One region of the Paenibacillus sp. FSL H7-0690 genome, then DNA from elsewhere that is predicted to be linked to it. Evidence: predicted binding sites of a transcription regulator. Region 1 holds the regulator's gene; the other holds the start of a gene.
What was found. Region 1 encodes CtsR, which represses protease genes until heat stress. Its sites were predicted from a motif close to ATGGTCAATAAAGGTCAAACA; they were not measured.
Positions count from the first base shown of each region.

Region 2: clpP (ATP-dependent Clp endopeptidase proteolytic subunit ClpP) is a predicted target of CtsR. The motif match lies at 12,859-12,879, and genes of this name have one in related genera.

Region 1 is NZ_CP150281.1:6,311,618-6,327,595, reverse strand. It holds gene ligA (NAD-dependent DNA ligase LigA) at 1-140, shown strand, start outside; gene MHI32_RS27970 (response regulator transcription factor) at 322-1,029, shown strand; gene MHI32_RS27965 (HAMP domain-containing sensor histidine kinase) at 1,049-2,161, shown strand; gene MHI32_RS27960 (hypothetical protein) at 2,224-2,808, shown strand; gene MHI32_RS27955 (PBP1A family penicillin-binding protein) at 2,862-4,664, shown strand; gene MHI32_RS27950 (MFS transporter) at 4,669-5,925, opposite strand; rRNA gene MHI32_RS27945 (16S ribosomal RNA) at 6,330-7,887, shown strand; tRNA gene MHI32_RS27940 (tRNA-Ala) at 7,989-8,064, shown strand; rRNA gene MHI32_RS27935 (23S ribosomal RNA) at 8,237-11,162, shown strand; rRNA gene rrf (5S ribosomal RNA) at 11,291-11,407, shown strand; gene MHI32_RS27925 (GNAT family N-acetyltransferase) at 11,829-13,001, shown strand; gene MHI32_RS27920 (CtsR family transcriptional regulator) at 13,296-13,757, shown strand; gene MHI32_RS27915 (UvrB/UvrC motif-containing protein) at 13,788-14,312, shown strand; gene MHI32_RS27910 (protein arginine kinase) at 14,341-15,405, shown strand; gene clpC (ATP-dependent protease ATP-binding subunit ClpC) at 15,441-15,978, shown strand, end outside.
Region 2 is NZ_CP150281.1:172,512-188,489, forward strand. It holds gene MHI32_RS00845 (tagaturonate reductase) at 31-1,500, shown strand; gene MHI32_RS00850 (altronate dehydratase family protein) at 1,534-3,024, shown strand; gene MHI32_RS00855 (DUF1858 domain-containing protein) at 3,232-3,456, shown strand; gene MHI32_RS00860 (DUF438 domain-containing protein) at 3,472-4,731, shown strand; gene MHI32_RS00865 (ROK family glucokinase) at 4,941-5,891, shown strand; gene rapZ (RNase adapter RapZ) at 5,938-6,837, shown strand; gene MHI32_RS00875 (YvcK family protein) at 6,892-7,839, shown strand; gene whiA (DNA-binding protein WhiA) at 7,885-8,814, shown strand; gene MHI32_RS00885 (HPr family phosphocarrier protein) at 8,912-9,181, shown strand; gene MHI32_RS00890 (SIMPL domain-containing protein) at 9,351-10,106, shown strand; gene MHI32_RS00895 (DUF4163 domain-containing protein) at 10,233-11,336, shown strand; gene MHI32_RS00900 (GDSL-type esterase/lipase family protein) at 11,448-12,086, shown strand; gene clpP (ATP-dependent Clp endopeptidase proteolytic subunit ClpP) at 12,176-12,772, opposite strand; tRNA gene MHI32_RS00910 (tRNA-Arg) at 12,966-13,040, opposite strand; gene MHI32_RS00915 (sugar-binding domain-containing protein) at 13,309-14,361, shown strand; gene gap (type I glyceraldehyde-3-phosphate dehydrogenase) at 14,475-15,485, shown strand; gene MHI32_RS00925 (phosphoglycerate kinase) at 15,602-15,978, shown strand, end outside.

The DNA.
Region 1 (15,978 bases):
AGGTGTCGGGAAGTGTGTCGAAGAAGACGGATTTAGTTATCGCTGGTGAAAAAGCTGGCAGTAAGCTGGCCAAAGCTCAGCAGTTAGGCATTCAAGTCATTGAGGATGAAGATGAGCTAATTCGCTTGTTGGATATGTAAGTAACAAACTATATTCGATTCCAAAAGGTTCCCGGTTCCATTTCGTTTAAGTACGAGAGGAGCAGGGGCCTTTTTTGCGTGGATTACAACTAAACGTTTCTTTTTTAGAAAAAAATTCGGTTGATCTGCTAATATATAGGCTATAGATATTTATTACTATATTTGAAAGGAAACCCTTCCTGTGAAGAGAGAAACGATATTGTTAGTAGACGATGAGAAGGAAATTGTAGAACTGTTAACGATTTATCTCTGTAATGAAGGCTATAGACTGCTAAAGGCTTATGATGGAATGGAAGCGCTGGAATGTCTGCAGAAAGAGGAAGTTGATCTAATTATTCTTGATGTCATGATGCCTAAAATGGACGGGCTAGCTGCATGTATGAAGATCCGTGAAGAGCGGAAAATGCCAATTATCATACTATCAGCCAAAAATACAGATATGGACAAGATCTCCGGCCTGAGCCTCGGGGCAGATGACTACGTGGGCAAGCCGTTTAATCCTTTGGAGATTGTGGCACGAGTAAAATCACAGTTGCGCCGTTATCACGGATTTAATAAGGATAGTAATACGTTAGGAAACGACAGCAAACTAAGCTTTGAGGATCTGACTATAGATACGTCTAAGCATGAGGTATATGTAGACCAGCAGAAGATTAAACTTACTCCGCGGGAATTCTCTATTCTAGAGCTTTTAGCGAGACACCAAGGTCAAGTGCTTAGCTTGGAGCAAATTTACAATAAGGTATGGAATGAACCCTTTTTAGATGGCGGTAACACAGTGATGGTACATATTCGTAATCTCCGAGACAAAATCGAAATCGATTCGAAACGCCCACGTTATATACAAACCGTCTGGGGAGTTGGCTATAAATTAGACGGACCTTCCTGAAAGGATTAGGTGAGGCTTCTTGAATTCTAAATATATAACGACGATTCGCTGGAAGTTTATGTTTGCTTTTTTGCTGAGTGTGCTTTCGGGCGCTTTGCTGCTCATGGCAGGGTACCAACTCGTCAACTTTATGATCTATCTAAATCCGGCTTCAGAGTCGGCTCCCTATTCACGCATACTGCGCTGGATTATTAATCATATTGGCTCTATGCCACTAATGACAGCAGCGGGTATTATCAGCTTTTTATTATTCTTTTTTATCTACACTCGTAAAGTTGTGCTGTATCTGGAAGAGATCACAAAAGGGATTCGAGAAATTACAAGCTCCGGGATGTCCCATAGAATTGAAGTCAGAACCACAGATGAGCTGGGTGTGCTGGCTGAGAATATTAATGAAATGGCTGAGCGTTTGCAGCACTCCATAGAGGAGGAACGTAAAGCTGTAAATGCGAAAAATGACTTGATCACAGGTGTTTCCCATGATTTACGCACCCCGCTTACCTCTGTCTTGGGCTTTCTGGAATACATCGAACAAGATCGATGTCAGGAAGAAGCGGAAATCCGGTATTACGTGGATATAGCCTACAACAAATCCCTGGTGCTGCGTAAACTGATCGATGATCTTTTTGAATACACACGTGTAAATAGTGGAGAGTACCCTTTGGTTATGCAGAGATTGGATTTGAAGGCCTTCATACGGCAGCTGGCGGAGGAGTCAGTTCCTGAACTAACAAAGGCGGATATGATCTATGAAATCGAGGACGTTGCTGATGAGTTATGGATAGAGGCTTCGCCTAAAGAATTAGTACGTGCTTATGAAAATTTGATTACTAACGCGATCCGTTACGGCAGAAGCGGCGGGAAATTGGAGATAGGTTTCAGTAAAAAGGAAAATGATGCTGTGGTCCGTATTAGCAACTTCGGAGAGAGGATTGCGGAAAGTGATATCCCTTTTATTTTTGAACGATTCTATCGGGCAGAAAAGTCGCGTTCACAGCATACAGGCGGCTCAGGGCTTGGACTTGCGATTGCCAAAAGTATCATCGAACGCCACAATGGCGTTATTTATGTAGAAAGTACATCTCTTCGCACGGATTTTATTACCCGTTTCCCATTCTTCATAGAATCTTAAGAAAACTATGGCGGGTTCTTAAGATTTGGAAGTTATCCTTGTGGCACAAGGAGGGAACTACCATGCCAAAACTTCGGACGGTTCGTATCAGCTATTTATATATTTTTATGGGTTGCGCTCTTTTGAGTGCTGCCTTTCTTTTTGTTGTCCAGCGGGCTGTCGATTTGCTGTATTCTCATTATTCGGGTCAACCAGAAGCCTTTTTTGTCCGGCTTATTCATTGGGTTATTAATCATATGGGTCAAACCCCTAGTGCCATCCTTCTATTTATTCTAGTCTTCGGTGGGCTGTATGTTCTTCGTTCACAGAAAATGGCTGATGATTTGCGCTCGCTAGTGGTGGGAACCTCGGAGCTGGCAGATAAAGGAGTCGCCCAGAACATCAAGGTTCTCTCTGGAGGAGAAATAGGTGAAATTGCTGCTAACCTCAATCGAATGCAAAGAATAGAAGTTCCAGATAGAGGTGCAAGCTCAAAGCGGATAGAGGACACACCAGCAGTAGCTTTATTAATAAGGACTAGGGCGATACTTCGCACTCTCCGTGAGGTTGAAGAGGATGGGGCGGAAGTACATGCACTTCTTGCAGCAGCGAATGATGAAGTGCGGAGTATGGAGCGGTTCCTGGAGAACCTGATTATCGAATCATGAGCAGATGGAATGCACGCACCCGGATATTGCGAGTAGGGTACCTATTATTTGATGTGAGTGTTATTAGTACGGTATTGGTGCTTTTGATTTTGTTTTATGTATACCAGTATGGGGGGATTGTACTTAACCGGCATGAGGATAGGCTGCAATTGCAAGAATCAAGCCTCATCACAGCTTCAGATGGAACAGTTATACGAATGACTCCGCTACCGAGCTCGGGTTATAGGCTTACAGCAGAGCTTGAGGAGATGCCGGCTTTATTAATAGATACCTTTTTAACAGTAGAAGACCGCCGTTTTTATAGCCATCAAGGGGTCGATTATAAAGGGATATCACGCGCTTTCTTAAAAAATATCTTGGACATGAGTTTATCAGAAGGTGGCAGTAGTATTACTCAACAGCTTGCTCGCAATCTTTATTTGAACAGAGATAAGAATATGCTGCGCAAGTTAAATGAAACCTCTATTGCTTTTGCCTTGGAGCAGCGACTGACGAAACGTGAGATTTTGCAGCTGTACCTCAATCAGATTTATATGGGGCGGGGACAATATGGAGTAAAAGCAGCAGCGAAGCGTTACTTCGGCGTGTCTGATCTGAAAAAATTGGAGATCTGGCAAATAGCCACTCTGGCGGGAATCCCTAAAGGCCCCTCTATTTATAACCCAGTAGACAATAGTGCATTATCCAAAACGAGAAGAAATCTAGTGCTAAAGATGATGTTCAATCAGCGACTAATCACGTATGGGCAAATGCAGGAAGCTATGAATAAACAATATCAGCCTCCAGCTGCGGTCGAAAATGGGGTTGCCGGAGTGTACTATGTGGATGCCGCCCTTAAGGAAGCGGCTCAGATCACAGGGAAATCCGTAGAGGAGCTTCGTACAGGCGGCTACACTATAGTTACAGGTTTGAACATCAAAGCACAGCAGGCACTTGAGCATGCCGTTCTCAAAGAGGCTTCATTTCCACCTGACGGAAAAGATCAGCAGGTAGAAGCAGCTATGACCATAATGGATCATCGTACAGGAGAAGTAGTGGCATTGATTGGTGGGCGAGATCAAAACGAGGGCAATTTGAACAGAGCTATTATTGATGCACGTCAGCCGGGTTCCAGCTTTAAGCCGATCATTGATTATGGACCTGCACTGGAGAGCGGGAAATTCAACCCGAATAGTATGCTGTCCGACCGTAAAGTTGCTTATGGCAGCTACAAGCCTGAGAACTTGAACGGTATATACCAAGGTCAGGTCACAATGAACACAGCTTTGCAAAAATCCATCAATGCACCAGCCGTATGGGTATTGAAGCAGGTTGGAATCTCTTCTGCGCGGCAATTTGCCGCCAAATTAGGAATTGTACTGACGGAGGAGGACAATCATTTATCAATAGCTTTGGGGGGGCTTCATAATGGGGTTTCTCCACTAAAAATGGCCCAGGCCTACAGTGTCTTTGCTAGTGGAGGCAAATTTAATGCGGCTCATATGGTGCGCTCCATAACGGATTCAAAAGGGAAGGTCTTGTATACTCATCCCTCTGAATCACGTCAGGTAATCTCGCCGCGTACCGCAGAAGCGATGACGGCTATGTTACGCAATGTTGTTAATGAAGGAACAGGGAAAAAGGCGCAGATGAACAGACCAGTAGCGGGAAAGACCGGTACGACCCAATTGGACTTGGCTGGCGTGAGCAAGAAAGCTAATCGGGATCTTTGGTTTGTAGGCTATACTTCGGAGTGGACAGCTGCGGTATGGATGGGTTTTGATCGTACGAATCAGGATAATTACATGACTGAAGGCAGCGGGAAGGCTGCCGCTCTATTTTCTACAGTAATGAGTAAAGCCTTAAGTGATCATTGAGAAGTTATTGCGCCGCCCATTCTTCTAATTTCTCATCTCTAGGAAGCAGCAAGGCAAGAAACCCAAGCAGCGGGAGGAAGCCGCAAGCGATGAACACTTTAGCAATCCCGATACTATCAATGAGGTTGCCGAGGACTAATGAGCCGATCCCGCCGAGTCCAAAAGCAAGTCCCGTGATCAGACCTGAAACTGTGCCAATGTTGCCCGGATATAGCATTTGAGCATAAATGACGGTAACAGAGAAGCTGGACAGAAGGATGAAACCGCCAATCAGCAGCAATACAGCCGCCCATAATGGACCTACAAAGGGTAGAGCAAGTGCAAAGGGAACGGTTCCTACCATTGATAGTAAGATGAGATTACGCCGTCCAAAACGGTCAGCCAGCGGACCTCCAAAAAATGTACCCACTGCGCCAGCAGCCAAATACATAAAAATATAGATTTGGGCTTTATCCAGCGTCATTTGATATTTGTCCATTAGATAGAAGGCGTAGTAACTGCCGATAGAAGCGCCATACCAAGACCTAACAAAGACTAGGAATACAAGAATAATCGTTGCTGTTCGTATACTTTTTCGGCGGGCGGGGTCGATTGCTCGTGCTGTTGATTTTTTATGAAAGGTATAACCGGCATCTAGCATTTCTCTATACCAGCGAGCTACATAAGTCTGAACAGCGATTCCGGCAGCCGCGACGATCGTGAAGCCTAGGGCACCAATCTGGCCAAAGGGGATGAATACCCATTTCGTAAGCATTGGACCCAGGGACTGGCCAGCATTGCCGCCCACTTGAAAAATAGATTGCGACAATCCCTTTCGCTGACCTGCCGCCATATGAGCAACACGCATACCCTCTGGGTGGAAGGTGGCTGAACCGAATCCGATCAGGATAACCGAGAATAAGACCAGAAAATAGCTATTGGCATAAGCCAATAGAAGTACACCTAAAAATGTGCTGCACATACCCAGTGGTAATAATATAGGACGGGGTTTACGGTCTGCAGCATATCCAATGACGGGTTGGATTACTGATGACGTCATATTTAAAGCGAATGAGATCCATCCAATCTGGGCGAAAGAGAGCAGTAGATTATCTTTGAGAATAGGGAAGATTGCTGGAATGACTGCCTGTATAGAATCATTAAATAAATGAACAAAACTGACAGCTAACAAAATTTTATAAATCGTTGCCTGCTGCAGATTACGCTGCTCCTTGTCCTTGCTGTCTACCGTGGACGCAGCGTCTGTAGGTTTGGTCTTCATTTTGACTCCTCTCTGTACTGATAGTTACAAGGTAAGATTGGCGAATACGATAAATTCTATTTAGCCACAAATAATGGATGAATGGTATCAATTTGTGTTGTATTGAAGTTATTTATACGAATGATTTTTTTATTTCAAAAAAAGCTTGCAAACTCAATGACAGCATGGTATATTATCTCTTGTGCTTACGACGCATCGCACATACGAAACACAAGCGATGAAGAAATAAGTTGACAAGATAGAAAAAAACATGATATACTCTAATTCCTGTGCAAGAGACATTGAATGTCGAAATGCTAGGAGCAAGTTCTTTGAAAACTGAACAAATGGAACACGTTAATTTTTAAAAAGATTCAATTAATGAATCGTCAGTTTCAAAATGAGCATATCGCTCTTTTCAATACTAATTGGAGAGTTTGATCCTGGCTCAGGACGAACGCTGGCGGCGTGCCTAATACATGCAAGTCGAGCGGAGTTATTTTGAAAGCTTGCTTTCAAAATAACTTAGCGGCGGACGGGTGAGTAACACGTAGGCAACCTGCCCTTCAGACTGGGATAACTACCGGAAACGGTAGCTAATACCGGATAATTTCTTTTTTCTCCTGAGAGAAGAATGAAAGACGGAGCAATCTGTCACTGAGGGATGGGCCTGCGGCGCATTAGCTAGTTGGTGGGGTAACGGCCCACCAAGGCGACGATGCGTAGCCGACCTGAGAGGGTGAACGGCCACACTGGGACTGAGACACGGCCCAGACTCCTACGGGAGGCAGCAGTAGGGAATCTTCCGCAATGGGCGAAAGCCTGACGGAGCAACGCCGCGTGAGTGATGAAGGTTTTCGGATCGTAAAGCTCTGTTGCCAGGGAAGAACGTCCGGTAGAGTAACTGCTACCGGAGTGACGGTACCTGAGAAGAAAGCCCCGGCTAACTACGTGCCAGCAGCCGCGGTAATACGTAGGGGGCAAGCGTTGTCCGGAATTATTGGGCGTAAAGCGCGCGCAGGCGGCTATTTAAGTCTGGTGTTTAAACCTTGGGCTCAACCTGAGGTCGCACTGGAAACTGGGTGGCTTGAGTACAGAAGAGGAAAGTGGAATTCCACGTGTAGCGGTGAAATGCGTAGATATGTGGAGGAACACCAGTGGCGAAGGCGACTTTCTGGGCTGTAACTGACGCTGAGGCGCGAAAGCGTGGGGAGCAAACAGGATTAGATACCCTGGTAGTCCACGCCGTAAACGATGAGTGCTAGGTGTTAGGGGTTTCGATACCCTTGGTGCCGAAGTTAACACAGTAAGCACTCCGCCTGGGGAGTACGGTCGCAAGACTGAAACTCAAAGGAATTGACGGGGACCCGCACAAGCAGTGGAGTATGTGGTTTAATTCGAAGCAACGCGAAGAACCTTACCAGGTCTTGACATCCCTCTGAATCTGCTAGAGATAGCAGCGGCCTTCGGGACAGAGGAGACAGGTGGTGCATGGTTGTCGTCAGCTCGTGTCGTGAGATGTTGGGTTAAGTCCCGCAACGAGCGCAACCCTTAACTTTAGTTGCCAGCAAGTAATGTTGGGCACTCTAGAGTGACTGCCGGTGACAAACCGGAGGAAGGTGGGGATGACGTCAAATCATCATGCCCCTTATGACCTGGGCTACACACGTACTACAATGGCCGGTACAACGGGAAGCGAAGCCGCGAGGTGGAGCCAATCCCATCAAAGCCGGTCTCAGTTCGGATTGCAGGCTGCAACTCGCCTGCATGAAGTCGGAATTGCTAGTAATCGCGGATCAGCATGCCGCGGTGAATACGTTCCCGGGTCTTGTACACACCGCCCGTCACACCACGAGAGTTTACAACACCCGAAGTCGGTGGGGTAACCCGCAAGGGAGCCAGCCGCCGAAGGTGGGGTAGATGATTGGGGTGAAGTCGTAACAAGGTAGCCGTATCGGAAGGTGCGGCTGGATCACCTCCTTTCTATGGAGAATCGTTCTCTGCAATGAGAACATTCAAATCGGAAGTTTAACTTCCACAACCAATTAACGTGTATCCATTTGTTCGGTTTTGATGGAATTTGCGGGGCCATAGCTCAGCTGGGAGAGCGCCTGCCTTGCAAGCAGGAGGTCAGCGGTTCGATCCCGCTTGGCTCCACCAACAAACTTCATCTATTTGTTATGTCTATACACTTGATCCTTGAAAACTGGATACCGAAACGAATTTGCGTTTTAGAACATCTTTTAGCAACTTGTGCAAACAAGTAAATGTTATTAGTGAGATGATTCCAAAGAGAATGTCATCGTATGATATTTTCCTGCGGAAGAATCAAGGTTAAGCTAATAAGAGCACACGGAGGATGCCTAGGCGCCAGGAGCCGACGAAGGACGTGGCGAACAACGAAACTGCCTCGGGGAGCTGTAAGCAAGCTTTGATCCGGGGGTGTCCGAATGGGGAAACCCAGCTGTGGTAATTCGCAGTTACTCATTTCTGAATACATAGGAAATGTAGAGGCAGACCAGGGGAACTGAAACATCTAAGTACCCTGAGGAAGAGAAAACAATAGTGATTCCGTCAGTAGCGGCGAGCGAACGCGGAACAGCCTAAACCTAAGAGCTTGCTCTTAGGGGTTGTGGGACGTCTCACATGGAGTTACAAAGGAATATGGTAGGTGAAGAGGTCTGGAAAGGCCCGCGATAGAGGTAAAAGCCCTGTAACCTAAACTGTATTCTCTCCGAGACGGATCCCGAGTAGTGCGGGGCACGTGAAACCCCGTATGAATCCAGCAGGACCATCTGCTAAGGCTAAATACTACCTGGCGACCGATAGTGAAACAGTACCGTGAGGGAAAGGTGAAAAGCACCCCGGAAGGGGAGTGAAATAGAACCTGAAACCGTGTGCTTACAAAAAGTCAGAGCCCTATTAATGGGTGATGGCGTGCCTTTTGTAGAATGAACCGGCGAGTTACGTTTAACATGCAAGGTTAAGCCGAGAAGGTGGAGCCGCAGCGAAAGCGAGTCTGAATAGGGCGAATTAGTATGTGGACGTAGACCCGAAACCGTGTGATCTACCCCTGTCCAGGGTGAAGGTGCGGTAACACGCACTGGAGGCCCGAACCCACGTACGTTGAAAAGTGCGGGGATGAGGTGGGGGTAGCGGAGAAATTCCAATCGAACTCGGAGATAGCTGGTTCTCCCCGAAATAGCTTTAGGGCTAGCCTCGGTATAAGAGTAGTGGAGGTAGAGCACTGATTGGGTGCGGGGTCCGCAAGGATTACCAAGCTCAGTCAAACTCCGAATGCCATATACTTATTGCCGGGAGTCAGACAGTGAGTGCTAAGATCCATTGTCAAAAGGGAAACAGCCCAGACCATCAGCTAAGGTCCCCAAGTGTGTGTTAAGTGGGAAAGGATGTGGAGTTGCACAGACAACCAGGATGTTGGCTTAGAAGCAGCCACCATTGAAAGAGTGCGTAATAGCTCACTGGTCGAGTGACTCTGCGCCGAAAATGTAACGGGGCTAAACACACCACCGAAGCTATGGCTAGATACTATGTATCTGGGGTAGGGGAGCGTTGTGTAGGGGTTGAAGGTGTACTGAAAAGAGCGCTGGACACTACACAAGTGAGAATGCCGGTATGAGTAACGAAAAGATCAGTGAGAATCTGATCCGCCGAAAGCCCAAGGTTTCCTGAGGAAGGCTCGTCCGCTCAGGGTAAGTCGGGACCTAAGGCGAGGCCGAAAGGCGTAGTCGAAGGACAACAGTTTGAAATTACTGTACCACCGTAATCCGCTATGAGCGATGGGGTGACGCAGGAGGGTAGTGACGCGGACTGATGGATGTCCGTCTAAGCAGTGAGGCTGATGTGTAGGCAAATCCGCACATCATTAAGGCTGGGCTGTGATGGGGAGCGAAAATTGTAGTAGCGAAGGTCATGATCTCACACTGCCAAGAAAAGCCTCTAGCCAGGAGAAGGTGCCCGTACCGCAAACCGACACAGGTAGGCGAGAAGAGAATTCTAAGGCGCGCGGAAGAACTCTCGTTAAGGAACTCGGCAAAATGACCCCGTAACTTCGGGAGAAGGGGTGCCCCGGTAGTGTGAATAGCACGAGGGGGCCGCAGTGAAAAGGCCCAAGCGACTGTTTAGCAAAAACACAGGTCTGTGCGAAGCCGCAAGGCGAAGTATACGGGCTGACGCCTGCCCGGTGCTGGAAGGTTAAGGGGAGTGGTTAGGGGTAACCCGAAGCTATGAACCGAAGCCCCAGTAAACGGCGGCCGTAACTATAACGGTCCTAAGGTAGCGAAATTCCTTGTCAGGTAAATTCTGACCCGCACGAATGGCGTAACGACTTGGGCGCTGTCTCAACGAGAGATCCGGTGAAATTTTAATACCTGTGAAGATGCAGGTTACCCGCGACAAGACGGAAAGACCCCATGGAGCTTTACTGCAGCTTGATATTGAATTTGGGTACGATCTGTACAGGATAGGTGGGAGCCGTAGAAATCGGAGCGCAAGCTTCGGTGGAGGCGCCGTTGGGATACCACCCTGATCGTATCTAGGTTCTAACCTAGTACCCTTATCGGGTACGGGGACCGTGTCAGGCGGGCAGTTTGACTGGGGCGGTCGCCTCCTAAAGAGTAACGGAGGCGTTCCAAGGTTCCCTCAGAATGGTTGGAAATCATTCGCAGAGTGCAAAGGCATAAGGGAGCTTGACTGCGAGACCTACAAGTCGAGCAGGGACGAAAGTCGGACTTAGTGATCCGGTGGTACCGCATGGAAGGGCCATCGCTCAACGGATAAAAGCTACCCTGGGGATAACAGGCTTATCTCCCCCAAGAGTCCACATCGACGGGGAGGTTTGGCACCTCGATGTCGGCTCATCGCATCCTGGGGCTGAAGTAGGTCCCAAGGGTTGGGCTGTTCGCCCATTAAAGCGGTACGCGAGCTGGGTTCAGAACGTCGTGAGACAGTTCGGTCCCTATCTGTCGTGGGCGCAGGAAATTTGAGAGGAGCTGTCCTTAGTACGAGAGGACCGGGATGGACGTACCGCTGGTGCACCAGTTGTTCCGCCAGGAGCATGGCTGGGTAGCTACGTACGGACGGGATAAGCGCTGAAAGCATCTAAGCGTGAAGCCCCCCTCAAGATGAGATTTCCCAATTAGTAAGACCCCTTGAAGACGACGAGGTAGATAGGTTGGAGGTGGAAGTGCAGCAATGCATGGAGCTGACCAATACTAATCGGTCGAGGGCTTATCCTATACGTAGAATGCAGATTTGTTTCGGATTCAGTTTTCAGGCATCAAGCCTGAAATACGCTTAGAAATTCATTGTCACTTCTGGTGATGAACCGAATTTCACGCGGCAGCGTCTGTTTGACAGACGCATGTTTGGTGGCGATAGCGGAGGGGTTCCACGCGTACCCATCCCGAACACGACCGTTAAGCCCTCCAGCGCCGATGGTACTTGGACCGAAGGGTCCTGGGAGAGTAGGACGTTGCCAAGCACAAATAGACCACTGTTGATAACTCGACAGTGGCTTTTTTGCGTCTATTATAGATTGTGGAAAACTTGTGGATAATTCATTGGAATTTGCAGAAAACTTACGCACATGTGGATAGATGATTAAAAGGCAAAAAATCACCAAATGGTGTGGATTAAGTACATATTTATGTAGATCTGTCAACAGAAAACCTAAGTAATACACGGGTTGCTGTGGATATAGTCATATTTATGTGGATAGAGGGATTAATAAGTGGATAATTATTTTAACTTGAATAGAACAAGATTACAAGACTATTTTTAAAACTGCCTAAGGCTGTGGATAACTAAAAAAAGTTCGAAAAATATCCTTATAATTCGCACACAATACACTCTCTTGTTATACTAACCATAAAAGTAAATTCATAAATGATGAGGTGAGTTTTGTGGATATCAGACAGTTGCACTCAGAAGAGTTTGATCTAAGCATGGATTTATCTGAATATGCTTTTCAATATAAGCTGCCTAGTGAGAAAAGGGCGAATGCTAAGGAAAGATTTAAAGCAGAACGCGTATGGGGTGCTTTTGAAGAAGGTACTTTGGAAGCTAAACTTACTCTTCTTCCGTTCGAAGTGTACATACAAGGTAGATTAGTACCTATGGGAGGGCTCGCAGGGGTAGCGACATGGCCAGAGAATCGCAGACAGGGGCATGTGGCAAAGCTCCTAGCGCATACGCTGCAAACGATGAATGAGGCGGGGCAGACATTATCTTTTCTGCATCCGTTCTTGATCCCCTTTTATCGCAAATTTGGTTGGGAAGTTTATTGTGAATATAAGAAATACTCCATTCCTGTTGCCAAGTTTCCCAAGAAGGTTGAAGTTGAGGGCAAGGTAAGACGTGGTGTTATAGATATCGAAGTATTGGACAACTTATACAATCGTTTTGCAGTTAGATATAACGGAACACTTAAGCGTGATTTGGACTGGTGGGAAAACTCTGTTCTGGATGATGAAGGTCAGACTGCGGTATTTTATTCACAGCTTGGGGAACCTGAAGGATACGTACTATATAAGATAGAAAATAGAGAGCTGGTCATTGATGAATTTGTGTTTTTGAACGAACAGGCCCGGCAGGGGCTATGGACATTTCTTGCGAATCACGATTCGATGGTGACCGGTGCATCGCTAAAACTGGTGCCATCCGATGATATGTTACCCTTTTTGCTGCCTGATCCGCGTATAGAGCAGGAGAATTATCCTTATTTTATGGCGCGTATTGTTAATGCTAAAGCATTCGTGGAGAGTTATTCTTTTAAGCGTCACAACAGTCAGAAGAAACAGGTTATCTATATTGAAGATAAATATGCCCCATGGAATGACGGGTTGTGGGAATGGACTGTCTCCGAAAAGGGAGCAGCAGCTTTCTTGCGTATAGAGGGTGAACGGGATGCAGCTGACTTAAGCTGTGATATTGGTTCGCTGACGATTCTAATGTTTGGATATAAACGCCCGGCAGAGCTGGCTCGTTATGGACGTGTGACTGGTAATCCGACGGCTCTGGAATGGCTCGAAGAAATCATACCGCAAGCTGAAACTGCACTTTTTGATCATTTTTAGAAAATAATTAGGCTCTCCCCTTCGAAAGATGCTGGGAGAGTTCTTTATTTCCGAATACATTCGCTGAAAAAAGTGAAAAATAAGAGAATCCTCTTGGAATTAGCACAGAATATGTTATAATATTAAAAAGTCAAAGAAAGTCAAAGTCAACGCACCTGATGACATACAGTGCGATCCTCTGAATTCGTGAAGTTTTCTTCAGACTTATATGAATGAAGTTCACTAATGAATGTCATTAAGGATGCGGGCCGTAAGCGATATTATGAAGCTTTAAAGAGCACTGGAGGATGAGTGATGCGCAATATCTCTGATATTATTGAACAATATCTGAAGAATATTTTGCATGAAAGTCCCGAAGGTACGGTGGAAATCCAGCGAAATGACCTGGCGGACCAGTTCTCATGCGTACCGTCACAGATCAATTATGTTATTAGTACACGCTTTACACTGGAAAAAGGCTATGTGGTGGAAAGTAAACGTGGTGGCGGGGGATATATTCGTATTCAACGTTTTGAATTGCCGCCCAACGTGGCACTGCATGCCCATTTAAACCATACTATAGGTGGCGGGATAGATCAGAACGCTGCCGAAGGGTTGATTTATCAACTGGAGGAAGCTGGTTTTCTAAGCAAGCGTGAGGCGTGTCTTATGCGCGCTGCTGTTTCTCGGGATTGCCTAACGGTTAAGATTCCATATCGGGATGAGATTCGGGCCAAGATTATGAAGGCGATGTTAATCTCTTTGTTAGGCAAATAATTGTCAATCATAAGGGAGGGGCTTTCGCTTATGCAATGTCAGGAATGTGGCGTCAAGCCAGCAACACTCCATTTCACCAAGATCGTGAATGGAGAGAAGACAGAATTTCATATCTGCGAGAGCTGTGCGCGGGAGAAGGGTGAACTGATCCCGGGAACTGCTGGAGGATTCTCCATTCACAGCTTGCTGTCCGGTCTGCTTGATCTTGAAGGGGCCGGTAAGGAAAAGACGGCTGCTACGAAGACTACGCAGAGTCTGCAATGTGAGAATTGTGGAATGACGTACTCGCAGTTTAGCAAATTGGGTCGTTTTGGCTGCAGCTCCTGTTATAAATATTTCAACAGTGCACTGGACCCGCTCTTTAAACGGGTGCATGGCAGCACTTCGCATGTAGGCAAGATTCCTAAACGTGCTGGAGCACAAATTGTGTTCAAGCGGCAAATTGATGAATTGAAGCTGGAATTACAGCAAAGTATCGCACAGGAGGAATTCGAAACTGCGGCAGAGCTGCGGGATCAAATTCGCCAACTTGAAAAAGAAATGGCACAAGAGTAAAGTCTTTGATATATAGGGGGGATATGACATGTCAAGTCTCCGATTTACTGAACAAGCGCTTAGTGATTGGATGCGCTCGGGAGGCAGTCACTCCGAGATTGTAATTAGCAGCCGTATGCGTATTGCACGTAATTTAGAGCATCTTCCATTCCCTATGCTTGCTTCCTTAGAGCAATCGGAAGAAGTATTAGAGCTGCTGGCCCCTGTGTTTCATGGGGAAACTGCTGCCGAATTCGGATCTTTTCAACTAATAAAGCTTGCTGAAGTGAATGAACTGGATAAAAAGGTATTGGTCGAGAAACATCTCATCAGTCCTAATCTGGCTAATGATTCACGTGGCGCAGCTGTGATATTAAATGAAGATGAGTCGGTTAGCATCATGATTAACGAAGAAGACCATCTGCGGATCCAATGTCTGTTCCCGGGTCTTCAGGTAAGAGAAGCATGGGAACGTGCGACAGCCATCGATGATATCTTCGAATCGGCTGTGAATTACGCTTTTGATGATAAAAGAGGATACTTGACCAGTTGTCCCACCAATGTGGGTACAGGGCTGCGTGCCTCAGTAATGCTGCATTTGCCAGCACTAGTAATGACCCAACAGATCAATCGCATATTGTCAGCAGTGAATCAAGTGGGATTGACTGTAAGAGGAATTTATGGTGAGGGCAGCGAAGCAGTAGGGAATATCTTTCAAATTTCCAATCAGATTACTCTCGGTCAAACGGAAAGTGAAATCATCGAGAACCTTCACAGTGTAGTCACCCAGATTATAGAGCATGAACGAAATGCCCGTGAAAGGCTGCTTGTAGATTCCGCTTTAAGAATTACAGACCGAGTCAAAAGATCTTATGGGATTTTGTGTTATGCAGCTCTAATGGAGCTTAAAGAATCCGCACAACGGCTGTCTGATGTGAGACTTGGGGTTGACCTTGGCATACTGGAAGGCCCTTCGATTTCCGTGCTTAATGAGCTTAACGTTAAGACACAGCCAGGATTTCTGCAAAAAATGTTCGGTGACGAGATGAACGCCACTGAACGGGATATGTATCGGGCGAAACTGCTCCGAGAAACACTGGGAACACAACATTAATATAGATATTTATTATTCATGGAGGTGCAGGAGATATGATGTTTGGAAGATTTACGGAACGCGCACAAAAAGTGCTAGCGCTAGCGCAGGAAGAAGCTGTTCGTTTAGGACACAACAATATTGGCACAGAACATATTTTGCTAGGACTTATTCGTGAAGGAGACGGCATTGCTGCTAAAGCATTAATCGCTTTGGGTCTGGGTCTTGAGAAAATCCAGGACGAAGTGGAGACACTGATTGGCAGAGGCCAAGAACAACCTACGAACATTGCTTATACTCCTCGCGCCAAAAAAGTAATCGAGTTGTCGATGGACGAAGCCCGCAAGCTGGGACATACGTATGTCGGCACTGAGCATATTCTGCTAGGACTTATTCGTGAAGGAGAAGGTGTCGCGGCTCGTGTGCTTAATAACCTCGGCATCAGCTTGAACAAAGCTCGTCAGCAAGTGCTTCAGCTTCTGGGAAGCAGCGAGGCTGCATCCAGTCATAGCGGAACACCTGCTAATGTCAGCACACCTACTCTAGACGGTCTAGCACGCGATTTGACGGCTTATGCCAAGGATGGCAACCTGG
Region 2 (15,978 bases), 780 kb from region 1:
CGTGTGCATTTACTATTAGGAGGCGTTAATATGAAAAGATTAAATAGTGATAATTGGACAGCTTACAAGCAGTATCCTGAGAAGGTTCTACAATTTGGCGAAGGCAATTTCATGCGCGCCTTTGTAGATTGGCAGATTCATACCATGAATCAAAAAACGGATTTCAATGGTGGAGTGGTTGTTGTACAGCCATTGGCTAACGGACTGGCAGAAATGCTGAATGATCAGGATGGGCTGTATACCCTTTATCTGCAAGGCATTAAAGACGGAGCGGCTGTAAAAGAACACGAGGTAATTAATTGTATTACGCGGACGCTTAATCCCTATTCACAGCATGAGGAGTATATGAAGCTGGCTGAGAACCCTGAGCTGCGCTTTATCGTGTCTAATACTACTGAAGCGGGAATTGCTTTTGAAGCTGGCGACAAGTTAACCGATACGCCGCAGAGTAGTTTCCCAGGCAAGCTGACGGCCTTATTGTACAAACGTTATCAAATTTTTAATGGGGAGGCTTCTAAAGGTTTTATCATCATTCCATGCGAGCTGATTGACCGGAATGGTGATGAACTCAAAAAGGTTATTTTGAAATATGCTGAGCTGTGGAATCTTGGAGAAGGTTTTGTGAACTGGTTGAATGAAGCTAATACCTTCTGCTGCAGTCTGGTGGACCGCATTGTTCCCGGTTATCCAAGAGACAGCATTGCCGAGATTACAGAAGAGCTGGGTTATGAGGATAAGCTGGTCGTTGTCGGCGAGCAATTCCATCTTTGGGTGATTGAAGGACCACAGTGGATTAAAAAGGAGTTTCCGGCTGAACTAGCAGGTCTTAATGTGCTGGTGGTGGATGACATGGCCCCTTATCGGACTCGTAAAGTGAGGATTTTAAACGGAGCTCATACAGCTATGACACCAGTAGCGTATTTGTACGGTATTGATACGGTTGCTGAAGCCATTGAGCACGAAGAGGTTGGGGCGTACGTGAAGTCCTTAATCTATGATGAGATTATTCCAACGCTGGATCTGCCGGCAGAGGAATTGAATTCTTTTGCAGACGCGGTATTAGAAAGATTCCTGAACCCTTATGTGCAGCATTACTTGATGAGCATTTCCCTTAATTCTATATCGAAGTTTAAGACAAGAGATCTGCCTTCTTTACTGCAATATGTAGAGGCCAAAGGACAATTGCCTGAAAAGCTTGTCTTCTCATTGAGCGCATTAATTGCCTTCTATAGAGGACGCAGAGGGGAAGAAAACATTCAACTGGCTGATGATGCGGATATTTTGGAATGGTTCGCCTCCTTATGGGGAGGATGGGATGGCACAGACACCGGGCTGCGCGCACTGGCCGTCGAAGTACTTGCCGCAACCAATCGCTGGGGCTGTGATCTGAATGAAGTGGCTGGACTTACTGACAAGGTGACAGAAGGACTGATTGGGATTGAGAAAAATGGCATGAAGCAAGCCTTAAAAGCGTTCGTGAAGAGACCGGCACACAACTAATACCCTGGAGGTGACAATGATATGATCAAGACGATGAAAGAAGTATTGCAGATTAATGAGGCTGATAATGTCGCTGTTGCACTAAAAGACTATAAAGCAGGCGACACCATTGTGATTGGTTCAAAAGAGATTAAAATTACTGAAGATATCGCTAGAGGCCATAAAATTGCACTATCCAGCATTAGCGAAGGTGAAAACGTATTGAAATATGGTTACCCCATTGGTCATGCTATAGCGTCTATCGCGCCGGGGCAGTGGGTGCATACCCATAACACTAAGACAAACCTAACAGGGGTAGAGGAATATACCTTTGAGCAGAAGCTGACGCCGAATCCTTTTGCAGCGGAGAATTTGACCTTTAAGGGGTATCGCCGCTTTGATGGATCTGTAGGTATCCGCAATGAGCTCTGGATCGTCCCTACTGTTGGTTGTGTGAATGGAGTGGCGGAGCAGATCATCAATATTTTCAAAGCAGAGGTTGGAGATATCGCACCTTTCGATAACGTGCTCGTGCTTAAGCATAACTACGGTTGCTCCCAGCTGGGCGATGATCATGACAATACACGTACGATTCTGGCTAACGCGGTTAAACACCCGAATGCGGGCGGCGTGCTTGTGCTCGGATTGGGCTGTGAGAATAACAATTTGCATATTTTTAAAGACATGCTGGGCAGCTATGATGAGGATCGTGTGCGTTTCCTTGTCTCCCAGGAGGTTGGGAATGAGATTGAAGAAGGCGTGAAGCTGCTGAAGGAAATCTACAATAATGTACAAGGTGATCAACGGGAAGAGGTATCACTCTCCGAGCTGAAGATCGGTCTGAAATGTGGAGGCTCCGACGGGTTATCCGGTATTACTGCGAATCCGCTCCTTGGACGTCTGTCTGATTATATGGCTGCTCAAGGCGGGACCACTGTACTGACAGAAGTGCCTGAAATGTTTGGTGCCGAAAAAATTCTAATGGAACGTGCTGCGGACGAAACTATTTTCAACAAAATTGTCGATCTCATTAATGACTTTAAGCAGTATTTTATGGACTATAAACAGCCGGTATATGAAAATCCTTCTCCAGGGAATAAAGCCGGAGGAATTACTACGCTTGAGGATAAATCATTGGGTTGTACTCAAAAATCCGGGAACGCTACAGTTATGGATGTCCTCAAGTACGGGGAGCTTATCACTAATAAAGGCTTAAATCTCCTTAACGCACCTGGCAATGATCTTGTGGCTTCCTCTGCACTGGCTGCTGCTGGCTGCCAATTGGTGATCTTTACGACCGGGCGGGGAACACCATTTGGTACATTCGTGCCTACGATGAAAGTATCTACCAATACCCCATTGTATGAAGGCAAACGTCATTGGATCGATTTTAATGCAGGTGTGTTGGTGGAAGATGGTTCTCCAGATGAGGTCCTGCGCAGCTTCATAAACTATATTATTGCGGTGGCCAGCGGTGAATGGGTTAATAATGAAAAGAATAATTTCCGTGAGATCTCCATATTCAAAACAGGAGTAACGCTATAATAAATCATTAATTAATGACAAATCAGGCTGTCTCTTATGCTTTTTAAGCGTAGGGGGCAGTTTTTTTAGGTTCACAGCATACATAATCCGTCTTAAAAAGAACGATAATTGCTTTCTTTTGAATTAGTGATTGCAATCACAATGGTCCTGTACGGCCTGTGCTAATCTTTTATTGAGAATAGTTCTCACATAAAGGAGAAGAGTCAGATGGAAAAAGTGCTGAGTTTGGATGAATCTATATTCGAGATGGTATCACGGCATCCGGAGGTCATCGAGATTATGGTAGAGCTGGGCTTTAAGGATATTGCCAAGCCTGGCATGCTGCAGACTGCTGGCCGTTTCATGACCTTATCCAAAGGAATTAAGCTGAAAAAAATGGATCTCGAGCACGTGAAGCAAACTTTTGAACGTCATGGTTTCGAGATTATTTAATAAAGGAGTGTTAATATGAGCGAACTGATTAACAACCGTGAAGTTGATGTGCCGGAACAGACTCGTCGCCAGGCTATGCTTAAGGAGATTATTAAAGAGCTGCATGCAGGGAAAAGTGTAGAAGAGGTTAAGGCGCGATTCGCCGAAGCTGTGGGTGATGTTACCGTAGCGGAGATTTCCGCGATGGAGCATTCATTAATGACCGAAGAAGGAATTCCGGTATCCGAGGTCCAACGTCTTTGTTCGGTGCATACAGCCATCTTTAAAGGCTCTATTGAGCAAATTCACCGCTCGTCCCAGCCCGAGGAGCAGCCAGGCCATCCAGTACACACCTTCAAATTGGAGAATCGTGAGATCGAAAAACTTGTTAACTTCCGCATGGATCTGCACGCAACAAAGTTTCAAAAGAATGATAGTGAGGAACTGATCTTCAAATTGTTGGAGGATCTTAGCTTGCTGCTGGATCTTGATAAACACTATAGCCGAAAAGAAAATCTGCTGTTCCCATACCTCGAAAAATACGGCATTTATGGCCCAACCAAGGTAATGTGGGGAGTGGATGATAATATCCGCCGTATGATTAAAGAGGCAAAAGCTGCGCTCAGCACTTATAGCGGAAACGCAGCAGAAATAGGCATTCAGCTTGAGGAGATCATCAAGGAAGTTAATGAAATGATCTTTAAGGAAGAAAATATTCTATTGCCCATGGCCCTGGACAAACTGACGGAAGATGAATGGGTCAAAATCGCCCGGGAGAGTGATGAGATCGGGTTCTGCCTAACCGCACCGGAGCAGGAGTGGATCCCTGAGCGGGCCGCTGAGCCGGACGGCACAGTGCTGGAAGAAACAGAAGGAGCTACGCCGCAAGGCGGGTTCATCCGTTTTGAGACAGGGTTGTTGTCACTGCATCAGCTGGAGACCGTACTCAACCATCTTCCTGTAGATCTAACCTTCATTGATGAGAATGATGTTGTCCGATATTTTTCACACGGGAAGGAACGTATCTTTGCCCGAACTAAAGCGGTTATCGGCCGTACAGTACAGAACTGTCATCCCCCGCAAAGTGTTCATGTGGTAGAGAAGCTTTTGGAAGACTTTAAGGCAGGCCGTAAGGATGCTGAAGACTTCTGGATCAATATCAAGGATAAGTTTATCTACATCCGTTACTTCGCTGTACGAGACGAGTCAGGCCAATATATGGGCACGCTAGAGTTCACACAGAATATCGCTCCAATCCGAGCATTAGAGGGCCAAAAGCGCATTTTATCAGAATAAATCGGTGCGTTGGGTTATTTTCCAGATAATAATATAGGTACAAGACTCTCTTACTTAGGCGTAAGGGGGTCTTTTTAGAATATAATAGAGTATACTCTTAAAATAAGGAATTCCCGGGTGTGTTGTCTTTCCTTGACCACAGAGAGGGCTTCTATTATAGTTGGTACTTAGGATTAACTATTTTAGTATAAAAAAAGGTGGCTTGTTACATGTCTGAGAATATCTACGTTGGCGTGGATTTGGGTGGAACTGCAATTAAGGTTGGAATCTGTAATGCTGAAGGTACCCTGCTACATACTTATGAGGGACCTACAGGAACTGCAGAGGGTGTCGATACTGTTATCGATAATATCGAGAAGTATGTACGCCAAATTGTGGAGGATTCCCCGTACTCTTGGGATCAGCTTGCAGGTGTAGGAGCGGGTGTAGCCGGGTTCACAAATATTCGTGAAGGAATCATCATCCTTGCGCCTAACATAGGATTTAGAGATGTGCCGATCCGTTCCATTTTGGAAGATCGTTGGAACAAGCCTGTCAAAATAGACAATGATGCGAATGTGGCTGCACTGGGCGAAGCTTGGAGCGGTGCGGGACGTGGCGTTGATAACTGTGTCTGCTATACGCTTGGAACAGGTGTCGGTGGCGGAATCATTATTAATGGAAAGATTTATCAAGGCTTTGCGGGATTAGCTGGTGAGCTTGGTCATATCACAGTAGTGCCGGATCTGGAAGCTATTCAATGCGGCTGTGGCAACATGGGCTGTCTGGAAACCGTTTCCTCCGCTACAGGTATTATCCGCATGGCTAATGATGCAGTAGCTCGTGGCGATCGCACTTCCCTCTCTATGGTAGAGAAGATTGCTGCGAAAGAAGTCTTTGATGCGGCTAAGGCTGGCGATGAAGTAGCTATCCGTATAGTGAATCGTGCAGCATACTATCTGGGTAAATCCATGGCTTCTGTTGCGGCTGTGCTTAACCCTGAAGTATTTATCGTTGGCGGCGGTGTGTCTAAGGCTGGAGATATTCTATTTGATGAGGTTCGTCGTGTGTTTGCGAAATTGACACCGGCTCCGCTTCAAACTGGTGTTTCGATTATTCCAGCTGAGCTTGGCAATGACGCAGGTATTGTTGGGGCTGCCGGCCTTTTGCTGCGTTCTTAAAAGACGGGAAGTATTCATATACTAAATCTAGGGAGGGGACGCTTTTATGACCGAATTGGACAATACCCCAACGGCTGGAGCCACCCTGATTATTATTACGGGAATGTCAGGTGCGGGGAAGACAATTGCTGTACAGAGTCTGGAAGACCTAGGGTTCTTCTGTGTCGATAATTTACCACCGGTGCTGATTCCCAAGTTCGCAGAGCTAATTGAACAATCAAAGGGTAAGATTGCCAAGGTAGCCCTTGTAATTGACCTGCGTGGTCGAGAATTCTTCACTGCTTTGTCTGAGTCTCTTGCCTATATCAAGGATGAGTCAACCATTGGCTGTGAGATCTTGTTTTTGGATGCTACAGATTCAGTACTTGTTCAGCGTTACAAGGAAAGTCGACGTCATCATCCATTAGCACCTAAGGGGCTGCCGCTTGATGGTATCAAGCTAGAACGTAAGATGCTTGAAGAATTGAAAAATTCAGCTACGTTATGTTTAGATACCAGCAGTATGAAGCCCGTACAGCTTAAGGAGAAGATCGTTTCACGGTTTTCGCATCTAGGAAAAAGTACGCTTTCCGTCAATATTACATCCTTCGGATTTAAGTACGGTATTCCTATTGATGCAGATCTTGTCTTCGATGTCCGCTTCTTGCCTAACCCACATTATGTGGACCATCTGCGGCCTAAAACCGGCCAGGACAGTGAAGTCTACGATTATGTAATGAAGTGGCCTGAAACACAGGTGTTCCTGACCAAACTGCTCGATATGCTTCATTTTCTAATTCCGCAATATCGTAAGGAAGGTAAGTCCCAGATTATCATTGGCATTGGCTGTACGGGAGGTAAACACCGTTCCGTAGCCATTTCCGAGTATTTGGGTAAAATGCTGGGCGTTAGCGAGACGGAATCCGTAACCGTTAGTCATCGGGATTCCGAGCGTGATCGGCACTAGAGAGAAGGGGTCATAGTGGCTGAAGAACAAAGACAGCGTCCACGTATCGTCGTTATGGGCGGTGGCACGGGGTTATCTGTTATGCTTCGTGGTTTAAAAGAGAAGCCATTAGATATTACTGCTATTGTTACCGTTGCCGATGATGGGGGAAGCTCTGGTATTTTACGCAGTGAACTGCAAATGCCTCCTCCTGGGGACATCCGCAACGTATTGACAGCTATGGCTGATGTTGAGCCGCTCATGGCAGAGATTATGAGATACCGTTTCAACACGGGTGAGGGACTAGCTGGTCATAGTCTCGGCAACTTGATTCTTGCTGCGCTCACGGATATATCCGGCGATTTCGTTACGGCTGTACGGGAGCTTAGTCGATTATTCGCTGTTCGCGGCCGGGTATTGCCTGCGGCCGGTGAAGCTGTAATCCTGCATGCAGAAATGTCGGACGGCACGATTATCACGGGGGAGTCTAAAATCCCTGAAGCTGGCGGGATCATCAGACGAGTGTCCTTGGAGCCGCCAGATGTAGAACCGTTGCCCGAAGCGCTTGAGGCGATTCGGAATGCAGATGCGATCCTGCTGGGTCCTGGCAGTCTGTATACGAGCATTCTTCCCAACCTGCTTGTTCCGAAACTGGCAGAAGCGGTTGTATCTTCGAATGCTATCAAAATTTTCGTCTGCAACGTAATGACTCAGCCGGGTGAAACGGATAACTATACCGTCAGCGACCATCTTCAAGCTGTATATGATCATATCGGGATCGATTTATTCGATTATGTTATTGTTAATGACGGTGAGATTCCGGAACAGGTCCAGACGAAGTACGCCGAGAAGGGCGCGCGCCCGGTGCAGCTTGATAAAGAAGCGCTGGATGGCAATGGATACAAGGTTATAGCCGATAAACTGGTTTTATTCCGAACTTATTTGAGACATGATACCGATAAGCTTAGTCATCACATTTATCAGCTTGTGCAGGATTGGATAAACAGAAACCCTAGGGTATAACTTATAGATGAGAACGAAGTACTTATCAAGAAAGAGGTGAGACCCTTGTCTTTTGCGGCCCTTACCAAAAAAGAGCTGACGATGGTGGAGAGTGAACCCTGCTGCGAGAAGGCGGAAATGTCAGCGCTTATCCGTATGAATGGATCTGTGCAGCTTTCAAGCAAAAAGGTTATTCTCGACATTTCGACGGAGAACGCCGCGATTGCAAGGCGGGTATATTCTTTACTTAAGAAATATTACCAGGTCCATATTGAGCTACTCGTGCGTAAAAAAATGCGTTTGAAGAAAAATAACGTCTATATCGTCAGAATCCCAAACCGTGTACAAGAGATCCTAAAGGATCTTAGAATTGTGTCGGAAGGATTTATTTTTACCGATGGTATTGATGATGAGATTGTTGGGAATAACTGCTGCAAGCGTGCTTATTTGCGCGGTGCCTTTCTGGCTGGCGGATCGGTTAATAATCCGGAAGGCTCCTCCTACCATTTGGAGATTTCCTCGATGTATGAGGAACATTGTAAAGCATTAGTGGATCTGGCTGGGGAATTCCACCTAAACGCACGCTGTATTGAACGTAAAAAAGGGTTCATTCTTTACATTAAAGAAGGCGAGAAGATTATTGAATTCTTAAGTTTGATTGGAGCGCATCAGGCGCTGTTCAAATTTGAGGATGTAAGAATTATGCGCGATATGCGTAATTCCGTGAATCGGATCGTGAACTGCGAGACCGCAAATCTCAACAAAACAATAAGTGCTGCGGTGCGGCAGATTGAGAATATCAAGCTGTTGCAGCGAGAAGTGGGACTGGAGAATTTGCCGGATAAACTGCGTGAAGTAGCAGAAATTCGAATGGCGCATCCAGATATCAACCTCAAGGAGGTTGGTGAAATGCTCAAAGGTACAGTCAGTAAGTCGGGAGTAAATCATCGGCTTCGTAAGATTGATGAGCTGGCGGACAAGGTTCGAGGCGGCTAATTACTTTTTTTCTAGTGTGGTTTACGTTATAATGATATAATAATATAAAATTAATGTGAAACTTTTGGGGAGAACTCAATTAGGGGGTAAGCGTTTCATGACAAAGCACCCGGTAGTTGTTCGGTTGAAGACAGGGCTTCATGCCCGACCGGCAGCATTGTTTGTGCAAGAAGCTAACAAGTTTTCGTCGGAGATTTTCGTGGAAAAAGATGATAAAAAAGTAAATGCTAAAAGTATTATGGGGATTATGAGCCTCGCTATCAGTTCCGGCACGGAGATTTACATTAGCGCGGACGGTGCGGATGCCGATCAAGCTGTAAACGCTTTGACAAGTCTGGTCAGCAAAGAAGAGCTTGAGAACCAATAATAGGAAGACAACATCGTTTCTGCTAGGAAGACTTTATTTATCGCATGACCAAAAGCCCTTCGGGGCTTTTTTTAATACCAAAAAATAGATGGAGAACGTGCAACATTTACCAAAATGACTCGTCTAGAGGATAATAACAAATCACAAGAAATGAAAGGGGCTGGCAAATATGAAAGGTTTATTGAAGAAAATTGGTTCAGTGATGATCGTAGGGAGTTTGTTAATTGGAGGGATCAGCATGAGTGGTGTTTTCCAAGGTCCTGCAAAGGCTTACGCAGATGAAGTGCAGAAAAATGTCGTTAGTGTAGTAGGTAAAGGCGAATTGTCCCTCAAGCCGGATATCGTATACTTGTCCATCGGTGTGGATACTACAGCCACAACTGCGCAAGAAGCGCAGAAGACCAATGCCGCTAAAATTCAGAAGATTATGACTTTACTGAAGAATACTTGGAAAATTGCAGATAAAGATATTCAAAGCACGCAGTTTTATGTGCAACCCAATTATAGTTACAGCGAAAAAGAAGGACAGCAAGTGAAGGGGTACAACGCCAATCATACGCTGTTAGTGTCTTATAGAGATCTGACCAAGGTTGGTGAATTGCTGGACGCTGCATCTGCGGCAGGGGCGAATAATATCGGAAATGCACGTTTTTCTGTGGAAGATACTTCTGCATTTGAAGCTCAGGTGATTGAAAAAGCGATGGCGAATGCAGATGTTAAAGCAGGGGCTATTGCTAAGGCAGCTAAACGCAGCTTGGGTCAAGTGATCACGGTCAGCCAAAATGATGGCGATATCACTCCGGTTTATTTTGAACAGAATCTAAAAATGAATATGGCTGCAGCAGATGCTGGTGCAAGCACATCCGTGCAACCCGGAGTAGTTAAAGTTACAACTCAGCTGAGCGTAATGTATGAATTGAAATAGTATCAGAACAAGGTGAATGCAGAGAGGAGAGGTGTCTTCCACTAGTAATAGTGGGGGGGCGCCTCTTTTTTTGTGTAAGTTCTCTACGATTCTGTTTAATAAATTGGAAAGGAGAGGAAAAATAAGATGATGAATATTATTTCAAAAGAATCAGCGCGCAAATGGGGCATAGGTCTGATGTCAGCAGGTTTATTGTTTGTTGGAGGCCTACTGCCCAGCGAAACGGGTTATGCAGCAGCTAGTAAAACGGAGAATAAAGCTATTGATTCGCGTATCGTTTTAAAGGCAAACGGGATAAATTCGTTGCAGGAAGGTATTTTGAAGGAAGGACTGGCCTGGATTCCCCTAACTTTTATGCGAGATGTGTTGGGATTACCGCTTGTGTATGATAAGAAGGAAAATGCGTACATGATTGGAAAAGGATCGACCAAGGCCAAGTTGATGTTATCCAGCTACGGTACTTCTGTGTGGGTGAACAACTATTTCATTCGAGAGTATGAAGGGAAGTTAATTAATAATCGCCTCTATGTTCCATCAGGATTGTTAAATGATTATATGGGTTATAAGGTAGATTGGAGTCGGGCCGCCAGTAGGCTGAATGTGGTGAACAGACCGCAGAACGCGCTAACGGTAACCACGGAAACTTATGCTAAAGATCGGGCAGAAGCTTTTATTCAGCTTGATTATCCGAAGATCAGTGGATTGGGCAACTCCAGTGCGCAACAAGCTATTAATAATACTTTGAAGGAAAGTGTTATGAAATTCGCGGCGGGTGCAGAACAGGATATCTCCGATCGAGATGGAGCAGAGCCCAAATACACCTATGATTCAGGTTATGTAGTGACCTACAATCAGAATGGTGTGATCAGCATAGTGATGCATCAGTATAGTGATACGGGCGGCGCCCATGGAATGACTAACCGTGAAGCCTTCACCTTCTCGCTTAAGGATGGTAAACGTCTACTGTTGGGCGACCTGTTTGGAGCTAATCCAAACTACAAAAAACAGCTGAATGCAAAGCTGAGCAAGCTGCTGAAGGCAGAGGATAGTTATTTGGGAGGATTCAACGGATTGAATACGGAGAAATATTTCTATCTGAAGGACGACAAGGTTGTTCTGTTCTTCCAATTATATGAGTACACAGCGTATGCTGCAGGCTTCCCTGAGTATACTTTTAGTTTCAAAGAGCTTTTGCCGGATGGCAGTAGCCCGTTTGCTGGCATAAAATAAATGGAAATGCTTCGTCTCCGCTAATGTCGGCACAAGACATCTCCCCCTTACCAGAGTTGTCTCTTGTTCATATGCTAAAGGGAGTAACTAGTTTATGAACGGGGGAGAGCTATGGGCTACCAATATACTGCAATTGGCGATTCCTTGACGACTGGATTTGGTGCTCTGCCAGGTAACGGTTTTGTACCGGTGTACCGTAGAATGGCAGAAGGGAGACTGCGGACTACTGTAGCCTCTACGAATTTAGGCGTGAACGGAATGACTACTTCAGAGCTGGAGCAGCGGCTGCGCGGAAATTCCATGATGCGTGAGGCCGTTCGAGTAGCCGATATCATCACTGTGTCTATCGGTGGTAATGATTTGATTCACGCGGCCAAATCAGCAGCAAGACAGCAAGGCAACTTATCCGCAGAACTGCGCAGATCGCTTCAGGAATGCAAACAAAATTTCTCTGCAATTATGAATATCCTTATACAATTGAAGGCGAGGACGCGTAGACCTTTTATCATTAGAATTGTGGGATTATATAACCCCTATCCTCAGGTGGTTGGTGCGACAGAGTGGGTCAGGCAGTTTAATCAATACGCAGCACAGTACAGCAGCCGAGTATGTGGATTTGCTTCGATTTACAGTGAGTTCGCAGGAAATGAGAGAGGGCTGTTATCCATTGATCATTTGCATCCGAATGGCCGGGGTTATCGCGTAATTGCCGAGAAGCTGGATGCGCTAGGTTATGGCGGGCTGGCTTAATTGGATTTAGGTCTTCTATAAAATATAAAGAGGCTGTGCTCTAACCATAACGGATAGAGCACAGCCTCTTTATATTTTTACTTTATAGCTTACACACCGCTAGGCAATGTCTTCTCGATTACTTTATCTACGATACCGTATTCAGCCGCGTCTGCAGCAGTCATGAAGTAGTCGCGATCTGTATCCTTCTCAATACGTTCTAGAGGTTGACCCGTACGTTCTGCTAGAATACGGTTCAGCTTATCGCGCAATTTAAGGATGCGGCGGGCACGGATTTCAATGTCCGTTGCTTGACCTTGAGCACCACCCAAAGGCTGGTGGATCATGATCTCGCTGTTAGGCAGTGCGAAGCGTTTGCCTTTGGCGCCAGCGTTTAGCAGGAAAGCTCCCATGGAAGCTGCCATACCCACACAGATGGTGGAAACGTCTGGTTTAATGTACTGCATTGTATCAAAAATAGCCATACCTGCAGTAATGGAACCGCCTGGGCTATTCACGTAAAGGTGAATGTCCTTGTCAGGATCTTCGGCAGCCAAGAACAGCATTTGTGCGATGATAGAATTGGCTACCACGTCATTAACCTCCGTTCCAAGGAAAATGATGCGGTCCTTCAGCAGGCGGGAATAGATGTCATAAGCGCGCTCGCCGCGGTTGCTCTGTTCTACTACCATAGGAATATAACTCACGTGGAAAACCTCCTTGATATTGGTTCTTCAAATGTATTCATTTTTACTCTTGCCGTATTACCCACATGATAAACAAATTCAAACAAAAAGTCAAAGAAAGTCAAACTTATATTCAAAAAAAAGAGCCGACAAGCGGCTCTTTGGTTAAGTAGTAGTATAGGCACTACTAAATTATGTGCAAAAATGAAATTAATGGCGCGCCCGCCAAGAATCGAACTTGGATCTCAGGCTTCGGAGGCCTACGTCATATCCATTGGACCACGGGCGCAACAAAAATGATTATAATACAATTTTTACACAATTGCAATGTAATATTAATACTGGACAAGCGCTCTAGGGACAGGCATCGGGCGCTATATCTTTTTCTGACCTTATTAATGTATAAGAAGACAAGCGCTTGAGAATTCTACTCTCGGAAGACTTGCGCTTCGAGCAATATTTGGTTAGAATATGGGTGGGACTTAAAAAGTTTACCCGGGACGTTTTGAGACCATGAACAAGGGAATAGAGGAAGACGAAGTTGCAGGAGTGAAAGTATGCGTAATTTATTAGATATCCAAAAGCAGCTTCTGCCTGATCTCATGGAAACCCTTAAGAGACGGTACACGATTCTTCATCAGATCATGCTGTCCGATATTATTGGGCGCAGAACGCTAGCCGCTTCGCTAGATATGACTGAGCGGGTACTGCGTGCCGAGACGGATCTTCTGAAATCGCAAGGGCTTATTGAGATCGAGAGTGTTGGCATGCGCATTAGCGCTGCTGGACGTAGACTGCTTGATTTGCTAGAGCCGGTTGTTAAGAGCCTATTTGGTCTGGATGAGCTGGAAGAGAAAATTCGAGCAACGTATGGTCTGGATAAAGTTATTGTAGTACCGGGTGATTGTGAGTCATCGCCGTTCACCAAACGAGAGCTTGGCCGAGCGGGTGCGAAAGCGCTGCTGAGTATACTTCGCGCAGATGATACAGTTGCCGTCACAGGTGGATCGACGCTTGCCGATATGGCTGATCAACTGGCACCGCCGTTGTCCCTTTCCTATAAGAACGCTTGGTTTGTTCCGGCGCGTGGAGGATTAGGAGAGAGTATGGAGATTCAAGCCAACACGATTGCCTCAACAATGGCAAAGCGGGTTGGAGCCAACTACCGGTTGTTGCATGTCCCTGATTTGCTTAGCGGGGATGCATACCAATCGCTGGCACTTGACTCTAATATTGGAGAGATTGTACAAACCATCCGTAGTTCGCGTATTATTGTACATGGGATTGGGGATGCCATTGAAATGACCCGCCGCCGCAAACTGGACGAGGCTACAGTCTCGGAAATCCAGGGTGAAGGGGCAGTGGCCGAATCTTTTGGCTATTATTTCAATGAAGAGGGTCAGGTTGTCCATACCATGCTTACGATGGGTCTACGTCTAGAAGATATTATCCGGACAGAGAAAGTCATCGGTATTGCAGGAGGCAAACCCAAGGCCAAAGCCATTCATGCCATGCTGCGTTTCGGGCAGGAGAATATTCTCGTCACGGACGAGGCTGCTGCAGTAGAAATAGGCAAGGAAATTGACAATCAACTACAGCTATCTTCGTAGTTTTTAGATTGCAGGCAATAACATACTTCTTGCATCATACTTAACATTGTTGTCATGACAGACCTCACCGTCTGTTTTGAATAAATAAAACGAATTCTAGGAGGAACTATTCAATGAGTGTAAAAGTTGGAATTAACGGTTTTGGACGTATTGGACGCCTTGCTTTCCGCCGTATTCAAAATGTAGAAGGTATCGAAGTGGTAGCAATCAACGACTTGACTGACGCTAAGATGCTTGCTCATTTGCTTAAATATGATACAACTCAAGGTAAATTCCAAGGTGATGTTGAAGTGCATGATGGCTTCTTCAAAGTCAATGGTAAAGAAGTTAAGGTTCTTGCTAACCGCAACCCTGAAGAATTGCCATGGGGCGACCTAGGCGTTGATATCGTACTTGAGTGCACAGGTTTCTTCACAACTAAAGAAGCAGCTGAAAAACACTTGAAAGGTGGAGCTAAGAAAGTAGTTATCTCCGCTCCAGCTACTGGCGACATGAAAACTGTCGTTTACAACGTTAACGATGACATTCTTGATGGTACTGAAACTGTTATTTCCGGCGCATCTTGCACAACTAACTGCCTAGCTCCAATGGCAAAAGTACTGAACGACAAGTTCGGTATCGTTGAAGGCTTGATGACTACAATTCATGCTTACACTGGCGACCAAAACACTTTGGATGCTCCACATGCTAAAGGTGACTTCAGACGCGCTCGTGCAGCAGCTGAGAACATCATTCCTAACACTACTGGTGCTGCTAAAGCAATCGGTCTGGTTATTCCAGAACTTAAAGGTAAATTGGATGGTGCAGCTCAACGTGTTCCAGTTGCAACTGGTTCCCTGACTGAACTTGTAACTGTTCTTGATAAGAGCGTTACTGTTGAAGAAATCAACGCAGCAATGAAAGCAGCTTCCGATCCAGACACTTATGGTTACACTGAAGATGAAATCGTATCTTCCGACATCAAAGGTATGACTTTCGGATCCCTGTTCGATGCTACACAAACTAAAGTATTGACTGTTGGCGACAAACAACTGGTTAAAACTGTTGCTTGGTATGACAATGAAATGTCCTACACTGCACAATTGGTTCGTACTTTGGAGAAATTCGCTAAAATCGCTAAGTAATTGACTTGATATAAGCAACATCTATAGAGCGGAAACAGAAATTCCTTGTTTCCGCTCTTTCTAAATGTATTTCTTGTTTCCTGCTAGAAACAATTTTGGGTGTGGAGGAATTAATCATGAACAAAAAAAGCGTCCGTGATGTAGAAGTAAAGGGTAAGCGCGTATTTGTACGCGTGGATTTCAACGTACCTGTAGAAGACGGTAAAATTACTGATGATACTCGTATTCGCGAAACACTTCCAACCATTAAATATTTGATCGAGAACGGTGCAAAGATCATTCTTGCGAGTCATATGGGTCGTCCTAAAGGCGAATTCGTAGATTCCATGCGTTTGACTACTGCTGCTGAACGTCTGTCCGAGCTCCTTGGCAAACCCGTAGCTAAAGCTGACGAAGCAATTGGCGAAGCTGTAAAAGCAAAAATCGCTGAGCTAGGCGAAGGCGACGTACTTGTACTTGAGAATGTTCGCTTCTACCCAGGTGAAGAGAAAAA